Regions from separate parts of the Mesorhizobium delmotii genome, predicted to be linked through region 1. Evidence: predicted binding sites of a transcription regulator. Region 1 holds the regulator's gene; each other region holds the start of a gene.
The links. The regulator LexA, encoded in region 1, represses DNA repair genes until DNA is damaged. The targets are predictions, from matches to a motif close to TGTTCNNNNTGTGTTCNG.
Positions count from the first base shown of each region.

Region 2: recA (recombinase RecA) is a predicted target of LexA. The motif match lies at 1,457-1,474, and genes of this name have one in related genera.
Region 3: parE (DNA topoisomerase IV subunit B) is a predicted target of LexA. The motif match lies at 1,279-1,296, and genes of this name have one in related genera.

Region 1 covers NZ_FUIG01000002.1:164,210-166,480, forward strand. The annotation lists gene BQ8482_RS00885 (ComEC/Rec2 family competence protein) at 1-989, shown strand, start outside; gene lexA (transcriptional repressor LexA) at 983-1,720, opposite strand; gene BQ8482_RS00895 (molybdopterin molybdotransferase MoeA) at 1,825-2,271, opposite strand, start outside.
Region 2 covers NZ_FUIG01000042.1:98,031-100,301, forward strand. The annotation lists gene recA (recombinase RecA) at 236-1,333, opposite strand; gene BQ8482_RS24835 (carbohydrate kinase family protein) at 1,608-2,271, shown strand, end outside.
Region 3 covers NZ_FUIG01000046.1:303,513-305,783, reverse strand. The annotation lists gene BQ8482_RS29070 (GGDEF domain-containing protein) at 1-1,100, opposite strand, end outside; gene parE (DNA topoisomerase IV subunit B) at 1,367-2,271, shown strand, end outside.

The DNA of each region.
Region 1 (2,271 bases):
GGACAGGTACCATCGCAATGACCTCCATCATTGCCGGCAGCGCCACCGCACTCTTCGCCATCTGGCACTTCCAGCGCGTCTCGCCGCTCAGCCTGTTCGCCAATCTGGCCGTCATGCCGATCGTCACGGTCGTCATGTTCCTGGCCGTCGTCAGCGCTTTGGCAATGCCGTTCGGCTTCGACGGCCCTTTCCTATACATGATGGGCAAGGGGCTGACGGCCATGATTGCAATATCGGGATGGATCTCCGAGCGGTCGCCGGTCGATGCCGTCGGGCTGATCTCGTTGCAGTCGGTTCTGCTGGTGACGGCCGCCCTGGTCATCGCCACGATGGCAACGACATGGTTGCGGCTTGCGGCACTTCCCTTTGCGCTCGCCGGCCTGCTGACGATTTCCGAGACGCGCACCCCCGACGTGCTGATTTCGGAAGATGCGCATCTGGTGGCGCTGCCGATCGGCGGCGGCGAACTTGCCGTCAACCGGGTGCGCTCGAACGAATTCACCACCGACAACTGGAAACATGCGCTGGTTTCAGCGACCATTGTCGAGCCGGAGACATTCGAAAAAGGAGACGTGCGGTTCGACATCGTCGACCCGGCCGACCTGCCGCCGGGAGCGCCCTTCTACTGCACTGCCGGCCTGTGCCTCGCCCGGCACCAGTCCGGCGCGATCATCGCGCTCGCCGACGACCGCAAATCCGCACGGCCAGCCTGTGCCTTTGCGGATTTGATCGTCATCGATGATGCCACAGCCTATTATAATCCCTGCCGCAATCCGCTGGTTCTCGTCGTCACCAAACGGCAGCTCGCTCGCATGGGCAGTGCCGCCGTCTTTTTCGATCCGCTATCGGCGACGACGCGCGCAGAAATCCAGTTTGCCGTCAGACAGCCCTATAGGCCCTGGCATGAGCAGCGGAGATTTTCGCGCGAGGCAAGGGGCCTGCCGCCATACCGCAGGGCCGAGAAACCCCAAAAGCCTGCCGTTCAGTAACGCCGGATCAGTCCGACGAGCTTGCCTTGCACCTTGACCCGGTCCGGCCCGAAGATGCGCGTCTCGTAGGCCGGATTGGCGGCTTCCAGTGCGATCGAGGCACCTTTGCGGCGGAACCGCTTCAGCGTCGCTTCCTCGTCGTCGACCAAGGCGACGATGATCTCGCCAGGCTGGGCGGTGTCGGCGTTGCGGATGATGACCGTGTCGCCGTCGAAAATGCCGGCCTCGATCATCGAATCACCCTTGACCTCCAGCGCGTAGTGCGTGCCGCCGGTGATCATGTCCGGTGGTACCGAGATCGAATGCGTCTGGTGCTGGATGGCGTCGATCGGCACACCGGCAGCGATGCGGCCCATCACCGGTATGGAGATGGTGGCAACGACGTCGTCGTCATTGCCGGCCGCGGGCATGCGCGAAGGCGCCGGCTTGATCTGTCGTCCGAGGCTGCCCTGCCCAAGGCTGCCCTGAATGACGCTTGGCGAGAATTTGCGCGCCGCATTGAGGCCGGGCGCGATCGAATCGGGCAGGCGCAGCACCTCCAGCGCGCGGGCGCGGTTGGGCAGGCGGCGAATGAAACCGCGCTCCTCCAGTGCAGTGATCAGCCGATGGATCCCCGACTTCGAGGCGAGGTCGAGCGCTTCCTTCATCTCGTCGAACGAGGGCGGAATGCCGCTTTCCTTCAGCCGCTCGTGGATGAACATCAGCAGTTCATGTTGTTTGCGTGTCAGCATCGCGACCCCCAACAGAATCAGAAAAACAAACCCAGAACAAACACTATCTGTTCCAGTTGTGTTCCGCAACCGTTTAAAATTTAATGAATGTGTTGACGTTTTGTTCAGCGTAGCATCAGCACGCTGCACGCGGCGCCCGTCGCGGCTGGGGGAGAGAACGGCTCGCGCACGATCAGCCCGTTGGCGTCGGCCAGCATTTTGAGCATCGAGGAATCCTGGATGCCGAACGGGGTCGCCAGCAGCGTGCCGGCTTCTTCGCTCACCACGGCGCGTACATAGTCCTGCCTGAGATCGTTGGCCGGCATGGCGGCGCCGAGCCGCGCCTGACGCATGTCCTGCCGGAAGGCGCGGCCGCCGAGCCGCGCAAGCAGCGGCGTCAGAAAGAGCTGCGTGCAGACCAGGCTCGCCACCGGATTGCCAGGCAGGCCGATGCAGCGGATGTCACCCAGCCGCCCGAACATCAGCGGCTTGCCGGGCCGCATGGCGATTTTCCAGAAATCGAGCGTCATGCCTTCACCGGTCAGCACGTCATGGACCAGGTCATGGTCGCC
Region 2 (2,271 bases), on a different contig from region 1:
AACCACCGATTGCCGGCGGAAAACAGACATGGCCTTTTAGCGGTCGCACCGCACCCTGTCCAGAAACACGGAATTGCTCCAAATCGTAGCCTTGGCCGGCTGTTCGGAATGGCCAGAGCCACCGCCAAAAACGCAAACCGCCGGCCCAAGGCCGGCGGTATGAACACATCGATACACCAACTCAATTCGGGATACGTGAACTCAAACGGATATTCTGGTTGGCACAGCCTGCATCCTACATCGCGCCCGCTTCGTCCTCGAAACCGTCGTCTCCGCCTTCGGAACCACCATTCTCGAGGAATTTCTCGGCGATCAGCCCGGCATTCTGCCTCAGTGCCAGCTCGATTTCGCGCGCCGTGTCGGGATTGTCGCGCAGGAACAGTTTTGCATTCTCGCGGCCCTGGCCGAGACGCTGCGAATTGTAGGAGAACCAGGCGCCCGACTTCTCGACCACGCCGGCCTTGACGCCGAGGTCGACCAACTCGCCGGTCTTGGACACGCCCTCGCCATACATGATGTCGAATTCGACCACCTTGAAGGGCGGTGCCAGCTTGTTCTTGACCACCTTGACGCGGGTCTGGTTGCCGACGACCTCGTCGCGGTCCTTGACCGAGCCGATGCGGCGAATGTCGAGGCGCACCGAAGCGTAGAATTTCAGCGCGTTGCCGCCGGTCGTGGTCTCGGGCGAACCGAACATGACACCGATCTTCATGCGGATCTGGTTGATGAAGATGACCATGGTGTTGGAGCGCGAGATCGAGGCGGTCAGCTTGCGCAGCGCCTGGCTCATCAGGCGGGCCTGCAGGCCCGGCAGCGAATCGCCCATTTCGCCCTCGATTTCGGCGCGCGGCGTCAGCGCCGCGACCGAATCGACCACCAGCACGTCGATGGCGCCGGAACGCACCAGCGTGTCGCAGATCTCCAGCGCCTGCTCGCCAGTGTCGGGCTGCGAAATCAGCAGGTTTTCGAGATCGACGCCGAGCTTGCGGGCATAGACCGGGTCGAGCGCATGCTCAGCATCGACGAAGGCGCAGATGCCGCCCTTCTTCTGGGCCTCCGCCACCGTGTGCAGCGCCAGCGTCGTCTTGCCCGAGCTTTCCGGCCCGTAGATCTCGACGATGCGGCCGCGCGGCAGGCCGCCGACACCAAGCGCGATGTCGAGGCCAAGCGAACCGGTCGGCACCGTTTCGATCTCGACGACCTGCTCGTTTGCGCCGAGCCGCATGATCGAGCCCTTGCCGAAGGCACGCTCGATTTGCGACAGCGCCGCGTCCAGAGCCTTTGATTTATCCACTGCTTTGTCCTCTACAAGCCGCAAAGAATTCTGAGCCATGATACATCACCCCTTGGTCGTCAATGAAGGCCGGACAATCCGTAATCCTTATCAATTTGTACCTTTTTTGTTCTCGTCTGGCAAGGGGAGGCAAGCGATTGAAAAACAAACAATATCCGGATTTGTTCTTTTTTTGTTTCGTGTTTTCACCCCAGGATGTATCCCGCTTCACCCGCAGGATTCTGCTGGGCATCTTCCGAATCGCGCCTCCGGTTGCCGGGTTCCGCCTGACAACCTAGTCTCACCCGGCAACAGCAAAGGTCATCTCGCCGGCATGATGAAGTCGCCGACAATCCTGGCCGTGGGCGGCGCCTATATCGAACGGCGCGGCCAGGTTTCGGGCGCCTTCGTGCCGGCGGCGTCAAATCCCGGCACGATGCGCGAGGCTGTCGGCGGTGCCGTCTTCAATGCGCTGCGCAGCGCCGTGCGCCGCGGCGTCTCCGGTTCGCTGCTTTCGGTGCGCGGCGGTGATGTTCTGGCCGATACGGTCTCGCGCGCCATCACTGCGGCCGGCATTGCCGATCTGTCCGTGGTGTTCCTCGATCGCACGACGCCGAGCAGCACGGTGCTGATTGACGGCGACGGCGCACTGATCGTCGGCCTTGCCGACATGGCGCTCTACGACCTGGCGCTTCCCAAGCAGATCCGCCGTGCCAAGGTGCGCGAGGCGATCAGCACCGCCGATGCGGTCCTGTGCGACGCCAACTTGCCGTCGACGGCGCTGGAGCGGCTGGTGGCGCTTGCCGCCGGCAAGCCGGTCTTCGCCCTCGCCGTCTCACCAGACAAGGCGGTGCGGCTCGCGCCGGTGCTGGGCAGCCTGGCGATGGTCTTCATGAACCGGCGTGAGGCCATCGCACTCGCCGATGTCGGTATCGACGCTGCGGAGCAAGATATCGCCGACGGCCTGAGGCGGGCGGGCCTCAAAGGCGGCGTGGTGA
Region 3 (2,271 bases), on a different contig from region 1:
GCGCGCTTTGCCGCATAGAGTGCGGCGTCGGCTTCGGCCAGCACATGGTCGAGACTGGTCCCATCCGTCCCGCCAAAGCCGATGCCGCCACTGACTGTGCTGCGCAACGGACCAAGCTGGGTGGCCACGACTTCCGTGCCGAAGGCGACGCTGATCTTGCTCGCAATGTCGTAAGCCTTCTCTTCAGTCATCCGCGACATGACGAGGACGAATTCTTCGCCGCCCAGCCGGAAGGCGTCGACTCCGGTCCTGGCATATTTCCTGATGACAGCGGCGAAGCGGCGCAGAACCTGATCACCGACCGGATGACCGAATACGTCGTTCGTTTTTTTGAAATGATCGAGGTCGAACATGGCGACGGACATGAACGGGCCGAAAACCCGCTCACCGTAGAATGCCGTCAACGCCCGCCGGTTCATCAGCCCGGTCAATGGGTCGGTCATGGTCTCGGCCTTCAATTCGATCTGCGCCTGCAAATGGTGCAGGGAGAGCGTCAGTGCCCCGAGCCCAGTCATGCAGGCGACCGCCACGACGGAATTCAACCGTTCGGCCCAGTTGTCGGGTGCAACGCCGAGCACCCACTGGCCCTCGACCAGCAGGACCGCGCCGCAAAGCACGAAGGACAGCGCACAGACGCCGCTCAGGAACGATACGACCAGCAATATCCGGCGATCGTGACCACCTTTGATCCAGAACATCACCCCGATTAGCGAGAGCAGCGCCGTTACCGTCGCGTAGGTGACGATGAAGCCGACGCCATCAAGGCCCAGCGACGTCACGCCTGCGCAAACCGCCATCGCAGCCACGGTCGGCAAGATGGCGCGCCTGTAGTCGCGCACGCCGAGATACTGCATGGCCGACAGGCAGAGGGTCAGGAAGCCCAGGCTGAGAAGCGCAAGCACAATCTGGCAAAGCCAGAGGCTGGGATGCCTGGCATAATGCCAGAACAAGACCACATGCGCGACGAGTACGAGAATGCCGCAGGCCACCGTCAGCACAAAGCGTGCCTGTGGCGCGGTGAACCAGATCGCAAACATGGTGATGCTGAGGCACGTGCCCGACAGCGCCGCCGCCAGCAGGAGCGAACTGTAATCCAACATGCGTAGGCGACTGCCTCTTGACGGTTCCGCTGCATTCTAGGCCAGCGGCAGCGGGCGGATACCGTTTTTCGGCCAACCTTCGGACGTAACCTTCGGACAAGGTTTACAAAGCGTCGATGCCCTCGACCCATTTCCGCCGCTTGGTTGTCGGATGGTTTTGCAGTAAGAGGCTCTATCCTCGAACGTAACAGGAACCTCCGTCGCCTGCCCGCAAAAAGCGTGGCAGTATCGGGTGGTGATTCGCAGCATCGGAATCCAGGACCAGCATGGACGACAGTAACGATCTTTTCGGCAGTTTGGACAAACAGCCGCAACCGGTTCGCGCAACCGCGCGCCCTGCCGACCCGCTGGTGCAGGCGGCGAAGCGCCCGGCATCCCGCGACGGCAGCGAGAGCTACAGTGCCGCCGACATCGAGGTTCTGGAAGGGCTGGAGCCGGTGCGGCGACGACCCGGCATGTATATCGGCGGCACCGACGACAAGGCGATGCACCATTTGTTCGCCGAGGTCATCGACAATGCGATGGACGAGGCGGTCGCCGGCCACGCAACCTTCATCGATGTTGAGCTTTTGGCCGACGGATATCTGGCGGTCACCGATAATGGCCGCGGCATTCCGGTCGATCCGCATCCGAAATTCAAGAAGCCGGCGCTCGAAGTCATCATGACGACGCTGCATTCCGGCGGCAAGTTCGACAGCAAGGTCTACGAGACCTCGGGCGGCCTGCACGGGGTCGGCGTCTCCGTCGTCAACGCGCTGTCGGACCATCTCGAGGTCGAGGTCGCGCGCGGCCGCCAGCTCTATCGCCAGCGTTTTTCGCGCGGCGTTCCGGTGACCGGCCTGGAGCAACTTGGCGAAGTGCACAACCGGCGCGGCACCAAGATCCGCTTCCATCCCGACGAGCAGATTTTCGGCAAGGGCGCGGCATTCGAGCCGGCGCGGCTCTATCGCATGACGCGCTCGAAGGCCTATCTGTTCGGCGGCGTCGAGATCCGCTGGACCTGCGATCCGTCGCTGATCAAGGAGAAGGACACGACGCCGGCCAAGGCCGAGTTCCATTTTCCCGGTGGCCTCAAGGACTATCTGAAAGCCTCGCTCGGCGACGAATTCCAGGTCACCCGCGAAATTTTTGCCGGCAAAAGCGACAGGCAAGGCGGCCACGGTTCACTCGA